DNA from 2 places in the Pseudoxanthobacter sp. genome. Region 2 is predicted to be linked to the other one. Evidence: predicted binding sites of a transcription regulator. Region 2 holds the regulator's gene; the other holds the start of a gene.

Region 1 (9,880 bases), on a different contig from region 2:
ATCGGACTGCGGCCGGGCGTAACCGCAGATGTGTTTTTGCCCCTGTTCGCGCTGCGGGGCGGCGGCTGCGGGCCGGGCGGCGCGGGCAGGGTGGATAGTCTCATCTGGCACAAGAAAAGCAGTGGCGGGCGGGCGTCGCGGCGACTCCGTCTGCGCACCCCGGACTGCGCGAAAACCGGGTTTTTCGACGGTCCGGCAATCCTGGACAGTCCGGCAATCCTGGACGGTGAGCGATTCCCGCGACGGTTCCGGGTTGCCGCCGGCCGTTGCGGCCGGGGACCTCAGCCGGCGGAGACCTCAGCCGGCGGAGATCTCAGCCGGCGGAGACCTGGGCGCCGGCGGTGAACAGGTAGCCGATGCCGCGCACCGACTGCACCGGCAGGTCGAGGCCGCAGAGGCCCTTGACCTTGCGCCGCAGGCGAAACAGCAGGACTTCCAGATGCGGTTCGTGCGCCTCGCCGCTGTCGCCCTTCAGCGCGCTCAGCAGATCGCTCCGGTTCACCGGGCGGCGCGGGATGGTCATGAGGCCGGCAAGCAGGCTGCATTCCGCTGCGTTGACGGGCACCGGCGTGCCGTCCGGCGCGGTCAGGGTGCGGCCGGCGCTGTCCAGCCGCCAGTGGCGGGCGCTCTCGGGCGGCGGGGCAAGGCGGGCATGCAGATTGCGGATGACCAGTTCCAGCTCAGTCAGTTCCACCGGCTTCAGCAGATAATGGTCAGCCCCCCGCGATAAGCCCTCCAGCCGGTCCTGCAACGCAGAGCGGCCTGTGAGCATGATGACGCCGGCCTGCCCGCGCAGCTGCAGCCGCTCGACGGCCGCGAACCCGCTCTCGCCCGGCAGGTTGATATCGAGCACGACGATATCGGCCGGTGCATCGCGCAGCGCCTGTTCCAGCCCGGCGATATCGCCGGCCGCACGCACGCTCATGCCCGCCATTTCGAGAAAGACGGCAAGGCTTTCGCAGAAATCGGCATCGTCCTCCACGACGACGACGCGCACCGGTTCCGCCGCCTCGGGAGCCGTGTTCTCCATCGTGTCCGTCACGTTGCGAACTCCTTGTCATGCCGCTTTCTCATGCCGCAGGCGCCTGCAGCGGCAGCACGAGGCAGAAGGTGCTGCCGGCGGACGGCGTGCTCTCCACACCGATGCTGCCGCCGTGGCGCTCGGCGATCCGCCGCACGATGAAAAGCCCCAGCCCCGCCCCGGGCAGGCGGGCGTGGGCTTCGCTGCGATAATAGCGCTCGAACACCGCCTCGCGGTCGCCGGCATCCAGCCCGGGCCCGTCGTCGCCGACACGGATGGTCGTCTGGCCGTTGTCCTGCGCGGCGGCAATCCGCACGCTGCCGCGGGTGTATTTCAGCGCGTTGCCGATCAGGTTGCCGACCGCAATGCGCAGCAGCATCGCGTCGGCCTCGACGATCAGCGACGGCGGGGCATCGAGGGTGACGAGGCGCCCGTCGCCGGCCCGCACATCGCGCGCCAGATCGGCCAGCAGGGCCGTGAGATCGAAGCGGCGGGGCTTCAGTTGCAGGGTGGCGCGGTCGAGCCATTCGTCGGTGAGAAAGGTGTCGATCAGGCCGCCGAGCCGGCTGGCGGCGCGGCCGATCTTGTCGAGCTCCTGCCGCTCGCGGGGGGCGGCGGGCGCGCCGGCGCGGATGACGTGGACCGCGGCGCCGATGGCGGCGAGCGGGGTGCGGAATTCGTGGCTGACCATGGCCAGCAGGTTGCGCTGTTCGCGCAGGGCCCGCCGCAGGGCAGTCTCGGCCACACCGCGCGCCTCGTTCTCTTCCTGCAGGGCGCGGGTGCGGTCGGCAACCGCGCGTTCGAGCGTCCGCTCGTTGCTGCGCGAGGCCGCCAGAAGGGCGGCTTCCAGCGCAAGGCGGGCGTCCTGCGTGCTGCGGACGGCGGTCAGCATGCCGGCGAACAGAATCGCCACCTGCACCACGAGCAGAACGGGAGAAATCCAGATGCTGAACACATTGAGCGGCACCAGACCGAACAGCAGCCCGGCATAGATGTTGAGCATCGCGCCGTAGACCAGAAAGCCGGCGAGGTACCAGCGGCCGGCCGGCTCTCCCGCGCGCAGGCTGCGGAAGGCCGCGATCACCGCCAGAACGGAAAAGGCCATCATGACGGCGATCAGGCCCGGCAGCAGCGTGGCGTGCAGGTCCAGCGGCGAGGTCAGCACGCCGAACAGCGTGAAGCCCAGAAGACCCAGCATCGCCCGCCGGCTCCACGGCATCGCCCGGAAGCCGCCGAACATCGTCAGCGCCGTCAGGATCATGGCGGCGCAGGTCAGGTTGAGCAGCAGCGAATGCAGGGCATAGACCGCGCCCGTGGAAAGGCCGTCCAGCGCCGGAAGCGCAAGGCCGGTGACCAGCAGCTGCAGGGCCGTCATCAGCGCGGTGCCGGCCCCCAGCATCGTCAGCGTGCGCGCCCGCAGCCACACGCCGCAGGCTATGGCCGCGGCCGCCAGCAGCGCCGCCGACCCCAGAATGAGCGACAGCCCGGTGGCCAGCGCCGTCAGCCGGCCGGTGAGGGCCGGCAGGCGCTGCACATCCAGCAGCGCCCGGATGGTACGGGTGCCGGCAAGCCGCACATAGACCGTGCGGCTCTCGCCCGCCGGCATCTCCATGCGAAAGACGAACAGCGGGACCGGCAGGTCGCGCGCCGCCATCGGCACCGCAAGGCCGGAGCGGCGCCACGCCATGGCAACCCCGCCGCCGGCGGCGGGCTCGGGCACGAAGGCATCCACCTCTGCCGTCAGCGGGTGGGCGTCGACCGACAGCCACCACACGCCGTCTCCGCCGGGGCCGGCCGCCAGATCGAAGCGCAGCCACCATGCCCCGTCGTTGTCGATGCCGGGATCGAAGCCGCCGGCCACCGGCCTGAAGGCGCCATCGCGATCCGCCGCCCCGACGGCGGCGCGATCCATCCGCCCGGTCGGGTCGTGGAAGGCGGCGACATGCCCCTGAAGCGCATAAGAGGCCTGCCGCCCTTCGAGCACCAGCGGGGCCGGTGCTGCGGCGTATGCGCCCCCGGAGGCCGGCGCCAGCCACAGGGCAGACCAGAGGGCCAGCCACACGCCGGGGCGCGCCAGCGGCATCGCAAGGCGGACGATGCCGCGAACCAGTGCCTGCCGGATGCCGTTCACGCGCCGCTCAGCCCCTCGTCCTTCAGCCGTGCTCCGGCAGCCGCGGGCACGGACTGCCACCGGCCGGCGGCAGGGTCATTACGCCCTGCGCCGCTGCCGTCCGCAGTCCGGCCGGTCATAAAGCGTTCTCCTGCGGTCCGCCCCGTCAGGTCCGCCAAAGTCTATAACAGCATCCGCCGGCCGGCCATGGCTCACGATGGCCCGACTGTTCAATCCCGTGCGCGCGACAGCCGGTCCGGGTCTGCTGCGCAGCCGGGATCATTCAGGCCGATGCGGGCCCGGCCGGTGCACGGCACTGTCTCCGGCCGGGCGCAGAACGCAGAATGCCATCGTCGCCGTAAAAAGCCGGGCTGCACGACTATTCGGTGTCGTATTATTGGCTGTCGGAAGCAGTCATACGCCCGTCACGCCTGCGACTGTAATAACGGAGTCTCATCGGGCAACCGGTGATGAGGACGATTCAGATCGGAATGGCGGTGTCTCATATGACAAAAACGCAAAGCGGCGCTGTTGCCGGCGTTCATAATGCCGCAGGGCCACGCCGGTCTCCTGTCGACAGGAAGAACAGTGCCGGCGAGAAGTTCGTGTTCTTTGCCGTTCTTCTGGCAGGGCTGGCCTTCACCGGATATTCCATCTGGCACGATATCAGCGCATCCGGTACCAGCACGCTGGCGATCATTCCGTTCATCCTGCTGGTGGTTGCGCTGCTGATTGCGCTGGGCTTTGAATTCGTGAACGGCTTTCACGACACGGCCAACGCGGTTGCCACCGTCATCTATACCAATTCGCTGCCGGCCCAGTTCGCGGTGATCTGGTCGGGCACGTGGAACTTTCTCGGCGTGCTGGCCTCCTCCGGCGCGGTGGCATTCGGCATCGTGTCGCTGCTGCCGGTGGAACTGATCCTGAACGTCGGGTCCGGCTCGGGGCTGGCCATGGTGTTCGCGCTGCTGATCGCGGCGATCCTGTGGAACCTCGGCACCTGGTATCTGGGCCTTCCGGCCTCGTCCTCCCACACCCTCATCGGCTCCATCATCGGCGTCGGCCTCGCCAATCAGGTGCTTCAGGGCTTCGACGGCACGTCCGGCGTGGACTGGGGGCAGGCGGCCAATGTGGGCTACTCGCTGCTGTTCTCGCCCGTCATCGGCTTCTTCGCCGCCGGCCTGCTGCTGCTCAGCCTCAGGGTTCTGGTGCGCAACCCGGCGCTCTATCGCGAGCCGCAGGGCCACAAGCCGCCGCCCTGGTGGATTCGCGGCCTGCTGGTGCTGACCTGCACCGGCGTTTCGTTCGCCCACGGCTCCAACGACGGGCAGAAGGGCATGGGGCTCATCATGCTCATCCTCATCGGCATCGTGCCCACCGCCTATGCGCTGAACCGGGCGGTGAACGTGGACGAGGTGGCGCAGTTCCGCTCTGTCGCCCGGGCCACCGAGACGGCGCTGCTGCAGGCCGCCGGCGCGACGCCGGCGCCGGCCGATCCGCGCCACGCGCTGACGACCTTCGTGCGCACCCGCACCGCGACGCCGGAGGTGATGCCGGCGCTGGCGCAGGTCACGCGCGAGATCTCCGACATGGTGGGCAATCACGAAACGCTGGCGCAGGTGCCCGCGGCTTCGGTCTCCAACATGCGCAACGATATGTATCTCGCCTCCGAGACCATCCGCGTGATGCTGAAGACCGGCCAGCCGCCGGCCGATGCGGTGCTGAAGGAGGACCTGACCGCCTTCCGGCAGCAGCTCGATACCGCGACCAAGTTCATTCCGCTGTGGGTGAAGGTGGCGGTGGCCATCGCGCTCGGTCTCGGCACCATGGTGGGCTGGAAGCGCATCGTGGTGACCGTTGGCGAGAAGATCGGCAAGACGCATCTGACTTATGCGCAGGGCGGCGCGGCGGAACTGGTGGCGATGGCCACCATCGGAGCGGCCGACATGTATGGCCTGCCGGTTTCCACCACCCATGTGCTGTCGTCGGGCGTGGCCGGCACCATGGCGGCCAACCGCTCCGGGCTGCAGATGTCGACCGTGCGCAACCTGCTGATGGCGTGGGTGCTGACGCTGCCGGCCGCCATTGCGCTCTCCGCCGGGCTCTATGTGCTGCTGCGGCAGATCATGTGAGCGCGGCCGGCGATGCGGGGCCGCGCCCCGCTGCCGGGGCCGGGAAAGGACGGGACGGGGCGGAACCGCGGCCGGCGGTTTCGCCCCGCCTGCATCGGGCCCGTGGCCTGTCTGCTGAAGCCGCCTGTCCGCTGAAGCCGGTTATCCGCTGAAGCCCCCGTTCCGCAGGAAAGCCTCTTCCGCAGCCGTGGAGGTGCGCCCCAGAATGACATTGCGATGGGGAAAACGGCCGAAGCGGCGGATGATGTCGCGGTGGCCTTCGGCATGGCCCAGCCAGGGTTCGCCCAGCCGCCGGTTCAGGGCGAGCGACAGGTCCTGATCGGCCGGGTCTTCGGAGTGGGCGAAGGGCAGGGCGAAGAACAGGCGCAGGCCGGTTTCGGTTGCCGCCATGTGGCCCAGCGCCTCGGCCCGGCGCGCATAGAGGCGGCACAGGCTGTCGGTCGCATACATGTGGCCGGTGTCGCGGAAGGCATTGCGGGGAAACTGATCGAGCAGGATCATCAGGGCCAGCGCGCCTTCCGGCGTTTCGCTCCAGCCGGCGCAGGCGCGGCGGGCGGCGGCAAGGTGCAGGTCGAGGAACGCGTCGCGAAAGCGCGCATCGAAGGCGGGGTCCTTTGAAAACCACGCATCGGCCTCGCCGGCCTCGCGCCAGAAGGCAACGACACGGCGGGCTTCGGCCGGGGCGGGCGGGGCGGCGGAGCGGGTCAAAGGGCGTCTCCCTGTGCGGTGCTGCCATCTGTGCGGTGCGGCGGGCGTCTGCCGCCGGCGCGCCACGGCACAATAGCCGGGCCGGCGGCTGTCGCCACAGCCGACCGCAGGGCCGGTGCGTTTCCCCCCGGCCTCTGCGGTCTGCGTGGCGGGCCGCCGGCGGCCTTTCCGCCTTGTCGGCCCGGTCAGTCGAAAGCGTCGATGCGCACGCGGCCCTCGCCGGTCCAGCGGTCGAGCGTGGTCTGTGCGGCGCTTTCCGTCAGGGCGCCGAAGCGCACCAGAACGTCGGCGAGAGCAGCCTGCACGCTGTCGACGAACGCGCGCCGGCCGCAGATATAGAGAACGGCGTTCCGGTGCAGCATCCAGTGCGCGAGGTCGGCCCCGGCGGCGCGCAGCCGGTCGCCGACATGGGCGGCATCGTCGGCATCGCGCGAGAAGGCGGTGTCGAGCCGCGTCAGCGTTCCGTCGGCAAGGGCGGCGCGGATCGCATCCCGCCACAGGAAATCGCCGTCGCGATGGCGGTTGCCGAACACCAGCCAGACCGGCCCGGCCGGCCGCGCCGCCCGCCGCTCTTCCAGAAAACCGGGGAACGGCGCGATGCCCGAACCGGCGCCGATCAGGATGACCGGCCGGTTCGGATCGTCCGGCGGGTTGAAGCCGGGGTGCGGCGCGATTGTCGCCTCAACCCGGCCGCCGGGCGGCAGCGTGCGGGTGAGGGCGCCGGAGACCTGCCCGGAAACGGTGTTTCCGGCCGCGTCGGTGCGGGTGTGCAGCCGCACGGTCAGTACGAGGCGCTGCGGGGCGCCGCTGTCGGTGCTGCCGATGGAATAGCTGCGCGGCGCGCCCCCGCCCGGCGGCGTGATGCGCACCAGATCGCCGGGACGGAAGGCGAGGCGGGTTTCGCTTTCCAGCACCACCGCCCACGTTTCCTGCGTGCCGGGGCAGGCCGGATCGTCCAGCCGCCAGCGGTCGGCCAGCCGCAGCGCAACCGGCGGGCCGGACAGCGCCGGTGCCGCGCCGGCATCGCCGGCAAGGCCCGGATCGCGGCCGAGCTGTGTCATCCACTGCCGCCAGATGCCCTCCGGGTCGCCATCGGCGCAGAGCATCGGGGTTGCTTCGCGGGCGCCCGCCGCCAGCAGCGCGGTCCGCAGGGTGTGGCCGCCGCCGCAGAAGTGCTGATAGCTGCGGTCGCCGAGCGCGAGCACCGCCAGATGCACGCCGGCAAGCGGCGTCCCGCCGCCGGCGGTTCCGGCTGCAAGCGCTTTCAGAAAGCCGCGCGCGCCATCCGGCACATCGCCCTCGCCGGTGGTGGCGGCAATCAGAACCACGCGCGGGAAGCCGGCAAGGCCGGCGGGCGTGAGGCGGCCGAGCGGGGCCACGGCCACCGTGTGGCCGCCGGCCTCAAGTGCGGCGGCGGTGGCGGCGGCAAGGCGCGCCGCGGTGCCGGTCTGGCTGGCGTGAACGACGAGCACGCTGCCGCCCGCCGCCTTCGGCCCGGCCGCCCGGTCGCGCCGCCAGCGCCGGAACCATGAGAGAAAGCCGGTGGCCGTCAGGCCCAGAAGGGCCAGCGACGCGGCGAAATTGAGCAGGCCGGACCACGCCCCGGCCCATGTGCCCTCATGGATCTGCTTGGCAAGGCCGGGGCCGCCTTCGAGCCTTGTCACGCTTTTGTCGGTCACCACGGCGGCGGTCGCGGCCGGGCCGGCGATCTGCACCAGCACGGTGCCGCCGCGAAACCGGCGCGCCGATACGAGGTGGGCGAGGTCGAGGCTGTCGCCGGCGGTGCCGAGCGCGGCGGCGATGCTGACCGGGCTTTCGGCCCGCGGCAGCGGCACGCGGACGCCGGCGCCGATGCCGGTGATCATCAGACCCGCCGTCAGCGGCGGCATCAGCACCAGCGGCAGCAGGCACCAGCCGATGATCATATGCCAGCCGAGCAGGGTGTTGCGGAAGCGAATCCAGGTCAGCAGCGGCCCGAACACCACGATGGCGAGCATGGCGAAGGCGGCCGCCTCCACCAGCGGCGCGAGCCCCAGCAGCAGCGACTTGTGAAGCGTCTCGGCGGTGCGGAACACATCGACCGGGCTGGAGGGCGCGGAAAGCCGGTTGCCGGTCGCAATCTGCCACCGGCCGGCGAGAGCGCGGTCGCCGGCGGCCACGTCCACGGCCTGTCCGCCCTCGGCCAGCGTGATGGCATCCACGCGCCCGGCGGCCTCCAGCCTTGCGGTCAGGGCGGCGAGAGCGGCCGGGTCGGCCGTGCCGGCGGCGGCGATGCGGGCCGCGCTGTCGGCCACCACCGGGCGGAAGGACAGCACCGCGCCGGAAAGGATGATCACCAGAAAGACCGGCGTCAGAATGAGGCCGAGCCAGCGGTGAAGCCAGATCAGGGCCGGACGGATGCGCAAACGCGACATGATGGACTCCGCATGGGCGCGCCCGCGGCAGGGCCGGGGCGTCGCGGGCCTTCTGTGCCCGTCCGCTGTCGCGGAACTTTGTCGCCCGCGGGCGGATCGGTAAGCGACTTTGCCGGGGCGCGGACCGTGACACATTTGGATACAATTTTGCAGTGGCCGGCCCGCCCCGGCCGCGCGCAAGGAGGGGCGGGCCGGAGACCGACGCCGCACCGGGACCGCCGATGGAACGCACGCCTCATATTCTCGTCGTCGACGACCACCGCGAGATTCGCGAACTGCTGGCGCGCTACCTCGCCCGCAACGGCCTGCGCGTCAGCGTGGCATCCGGCGGCGCGGAGATGCGCCAGCAGATGCGCACCGCCGCCATCGACCTCGTGGTGCTCGACATCATGATGCCGGGCGAGGACGGGCTGACGCTGTGCCGCCAGCTGCGGCAGGCCGGCAATGTGCCGATCGTGCTGCTGACGGCCGTTGCCGAGGAGACCGACCGCATCATCGGGCTGGAACTCGGCGCCGACGATTATGTGACCAAGCCGTTCAACCCGCGCGAGCTTCTGGCCCGCATCCGCGCCATTCTGCGCCGCGCGCAGGGCGGCGGCAGCGCGCCGCCGGCGGCAGAGGCCGGCCGCATCTGCTATCGCTTCGACCGCTTCGTGCTGGATGCCGGCCGCCGGGTGCTGAGCGATGCGCAGGGTACGGCGGTCATGCTCGGCACCGCCGAGTTTCGTCTGCTGCTGGCTTTCGTCACCCGGCCCGCGGTGGTGATGACGCGCGATCAGCTGCTCGACATCACCGCCGGCCGTGCCGCGCAGGTGTTCGATCGCAGCATCGACAATCTCGTCAGCCGCCTGCGCCGCCGCATCGAAGCCGATCCGCAGCACCCCGCCCTGATCCGCACCATCTGGGGCGAGGGCTATATGTTCGCCGGACCGGTGGAGGTTGTGCCGGCGGAGGGGCTGCCATGAGGCCGCCGGGCGTCCGCCGCCGCCTGCGGCTGTGGCCGCGCAGTCTCGCCGGACGTCTGGTGCTGCTGCTGGTGGCCACGCTGGCACTGGCGCAGGCGCTGATGCTGGCGCTGGTGCGCTCGGAACAGGATATGGTCGTGGAAGGGCTGGTGCGCGGACAGGCGCTCACGCAGGCGGTGACGCTGGCGCGCCTGCTCGATACCTATCCGGCGGCCGACAGCGAGCGGCTGGCCGCGGCCTTCCGCACCCGGGAGATCTGCGCGTGGGTGGCGGACACGCCGCCGCCGGCCCGCACCATGACGGCGGCCGAGACAGGGCTGGCCGATATTCTGCGGCGCATGCTGCACGGCGTGCGCGCCGGCGCGCCGGCGGTCGCCATTGCCCCGCCCGGCAGCCTCGGCCGCGGCAGCTGCAGCGATGCCGACGCGACATGGCTGCCGCGCCAGCCGGACGACAGGCCGGAGGGCCGCCTGTCCGGGTTCGGCCGGCGCCGCCTTGCCGCGGCCGACATCGTGGTGCCGCTTTCCGGC
Region 2 (3,711 bases):
CTGGCGCCGGTTCTGGTGGCAATCGGCTTTCTGGTCGCCGTCACCCTGCACGGCGACCTCGCCTCCGGGCCGGCGCTGGCGGGCATCGGCCTCATCGGCCTCGTGGGCTTCTTTGCCGCACTCGGGCTTGGCGCACGGGTGCGGCGGCGCGTGCTGCGCAAGCCCGTCCGCGAGGTGCGTCCGGTGTGGCCCGACGGCGGCATGCGCCTTGTGGTGGAGGCCATTCCCGAGCCCTGCTATCTGGCCGACGCACGCGGACGGGTGCGTTGCTCCAATGCCGCCGCCTCGGCAACCTTCGGCGCCATCCAGCCCGGCGATCCGTTCTCGTTCCGCCTGCGCGCACCGGTGGTGCTGGAGGCCATCGACCGGGTGGCGGCCGGCGAGCCGGCAACGCGCATCGGCTGGTCGGAGCGGGTGCCGACCGACCGCTGGTTCGAGGCCTACATCGCCCCCATCGCCCTGCCCGGCCGGGAGCGGCGCACGGGCCGGCCGGATTTCCTGCTCATCATCGTCCGCGACCTCTCCGAGCAGCGGCGGCTGGAGACGCTGAGGGCCGATTTCGTTGCCAACGCCAGCCACGAACTGCGCACCCCGCTGGCCTCGCTGACCGGCTTCATCGAAACGCTGCAGGGCCCGGCGCGGCGCGACGAGGCCGCGCGCGAGCGCTTCCTCGCCATCATGGCCGAGCAGGCCCGCCGCATGGGCCGGCTGATCGACGACCTGCTGCACCTGTCGCGCATCGAGATGCGCGCCCACATCCGCCCCTCCGAGACGGTGGATCTGGCCTCGGTCGTCGCCACCGTGCTCGACGGGCTGGAGCCGCTGGCCGCCGAACTGGAAGTGAGCATCGCCCGCGACCTGCCGGCTTCCGGTCCGCTGGTGCGCGGCGACCGCGACGAACTCGTTCAGGTGGTGGAAAACCTGGCCGAGAATGCGCTGAAATACGGCGCCAGCGGCCGGCGGGTGGAGGTCTCCTGCCGGCTCGACGACAGCAGCGCCAAGCCCGTGGCAGTGCTGGCGGTGCGCGATTTCGGCCCCGGCATCGCCCCGGAGCATCAGCCGCGCCTGACCGAGCGCTTCTATCGCGTCGATGTCGCCACCTCGCGTGCCCAGCGCGGCACCGGGCTGGGGCTGTCGATCGTCAAGCACATCCTCGCCCGCCACGGCGGCCGCCTCGCGGTGGAGAGCCAGCCGGGCAAGGGGGCGACCTTCCTCGTGCGGCTCGATTGCCTGCCGGGACAGGCGCCGGCGCCGCTGCCGCTGCCGGACGCCGGGGAGATGAATGAAATCAAAGCTCTGGACGTTCATAAAACGACCATGGGAGAGTCATAAAAGAAGGCGGCGCAGGCAGCGGAAGCGGCACGCGGCCCCTTCGCTGCGGTCTGAAGGATCGGCCCTGCAAAGCCCCGCCCGACAGGGGTCTGCCTCACATCAGGGGGTCTGCCGCACTCAGGCCGGGGCCTGTCTGCAACGACCGACGAATCGAAAGAGAGCGATATCGCGATGCCCGAACACACCGTGGTGGCCTATGACGACGAGCTGAAGCAGCTGGCCGGCTGGATCGCCGAAATGGGCGGACAGGCCGAGCAGCTGCTGGCCGACGCCGTCACCGCGCTTTCGCGCATCGACACGACGCTTGCCCAGCGCGTGATTCAGGAAGACCAGCGCCTCGATCTGACCCAGCGCCGGGTTGAGGAACTGGCCGTTTCCATCATCGCCCGCCGCCAGCCGATGGCGCGCGACCTGCGCGAGGTGGTGGCGGCGCTGCGCGTTTCCAACGATCTGGAGCGCGTCGGCGATCTGGCCAAGAACATCGCCAAGCGCGTGGTGGCGATGAACGGGCAATACCAGTCGAAGCGTCTCGTTCTCGGTGTCGAACACATCTCCGAGATTGCGCTTGAGCAGATCAAGGCCGTCATCGACAGCTACACCAGCCGCGATATCGAAGAGGCCACCGCGGTTCGCAACCGCGATGACGAGATCGATGCGATGTATACATCGCTGTTCCGCGAGCTTCTGACCTATATGATGGAAGACCCGCGCAACATCACGTTCTGCACGCATCTGCTGTTCTGCGCCAAGAACATCGAGCGCATCGGCGACCATGCCACCAACATTGCCGAGAACGTGCACTATCTGGTGACCGGCGAGCAGCCCTCGCTGGAGCGCCCGAAGCAGGACGACACCGCGCTCACCACCATCGAGTTCGGCAAGTCGTAAGCGCGGCCGGCTGCGCCGCTCCGGCGCGGCGGGACAGGACTGCGGACCCCGCACCCCGGCCGGAACGGCCCGGGCTGCCCGGCCCGAACGGACTTTCAGGAAGGTCTGCGGGTGCCGGCCGGGCCGGATGCCGCCGGCGGGCCGCCGCACCTTTGCCACACCCGACTTTGCCACACCCGACCGGGGATGCCAGCCGATGCCATCGGTGATGATCGTCGAGGACGAGGAAACCCTCAGCCTGCTCCTGCGCTACAATCTGGAAGCGGAAGGCTTCAGCGTGGAGAACTGCGGCCGGGGCGACGAAGCGGAACTGCTGCTGCGGGAAAACCAGCCCGACCTGTTGCTGCTGGACTGGATGCTGCCGGGCCTTTCCGGCATCGAACTGTGCCGCCGCCTGCGGGCGCGCGAGGAGACCGCCCGGCTGCCGATCATCATGCTGACAGCGCGCGGCGAGGAGGCGGAGCGCATCCGCGGGCTCGCCACCGGGGCCGACGATTATGTGGTGAAGCCGTTCTCGGTGCCGGAGCTGATGGCCCGCGTGCGCGCCATCCTGCGCCGCGCCAAGCCGGAGGTGGTCGCCACCCAGCTTAAGGCCGGCGATCTGGAACTGGATCGCGAAACCCACCGGGTGCGCCGCGCGGGCCGCGAAATCCACCTCGGGCCGACGGAATTCCGCCTGCTGGAATTCCTCATGACCTCGCCCGGCCGGGTGTTTGCCCGCGAACAGCTGCTCGACGGCGTGTGGGGCCACGATGTCTATGTGGACGAGCGCACCGTCGACGTGCACATCGGCCGGCTGCGCAAGTCGCTGAACCGCGGCAAGGCCAAAGACCCGATCCGCACCGTGCGCGGCGCGGGCTATGCCTTCGACGACCAGTTCAGCACCGCACGGTGAGCGGTCCGGCGCGCCGGCCGGGCCGCTGCGGCAGGGCAGCGCCTCAGCTGCCCGCGCGGCGCAGCTTGGCATAGCGCGCCACAAGGCGGTCGCGCTTCAGCCGCGACAGCCGTTCCGTCCAGAAACGGCCGTCGAGCTGGTCGATTTCGTGCTGCAGGCACACCGCCATGAGCCCGGCGTGGCTCTCGCTGTGCACGCCGCCGGCCGCATCCTGATAGCGCACCGTGACGCGGGCCGGCCGCTCCACCGTTTCCACCACGCCCGGCATCGAAACGCTGCCTTCCGTGGCCCGCGCCAGATCGACGCTGGCCTCGGTGATGACCGGATTGATGAACACGCGCCGCGGTTCGGCCGGTGAAAGCCGGATCACCACCACCCGCTGCGGGACGCCGATGTGCGGCGCGGTGATGCCGATCCCCGGCGCCGCGGCCATGGTGTCGGCGAGGTCTTCCACCAGCGCCGCCAGATCGTCGCCGAACGCGGTCACGGCCGCGGCCGGGACCTTCAGGCGCGGATCGGGAAAGCGGACGATGTCCCGCACGGTCATGGCTGTTCCTCGGGTCTTGCCCGGCTGTTGCCGGGAACGGCTTGCAGGC

The links. The regulator PhoB, encoded in region 2, activates phosphate uptake and scavenging genes when phosphate is short. The targets are predictions, from matches to a motif close to TGTCATNNANCTGTCAT.
Region 1: a site for PhoB is predicted at 3,544-3,560, ahead of V7067_RS05855 (inorganic phosphate transporter). Genes of this name have one in related genera too.

The regions. Positions count from the first base shown of each region.
Region 1 is NZ_DAISHT010000036.1:13,473-23,352, forward strand. It holds gene V7067_RS05845 (response regulator transcription factor) at 314-1,042, opposite strand; gene V7067_RS05850 (sensor histidine kinase) at 1,071-3,152, opposite strand; gene V7067_RS05855 (inorganic phosphate transporter) at 3,737-5,263, shown strand; gene V7067_RS05860 (DUF924 family protein) at 5,405-5,971, opposite strand; gene V7067_RS05865 (PepSY domain-containing protein) at 6,157-8,385, opposite strand; gene V7067_RS05870 (response regulator) at 8,607-9,350, shown strand; gene V7067_RS05875 (ATP-binding protein) at 9,347-9,880, shown strand, end outside.
Region 2 is NZ_DAISHT010000138.1:2,309-6,019, forward strand. It holds gene V7067_RS12470 (ATP-binding protein) at 1-1,332, shown strand, start outside; gene phoU (phosphate signaling complex protein PhoU) at 1,504-2,220, shown strand; gene phoB (phosphate regulon transcriptional regulator PhoB) at 2,417-3,115, shown strand; gene V7067_RS12485 (peptide deformylase) at 3,159-3,662, opposite strand.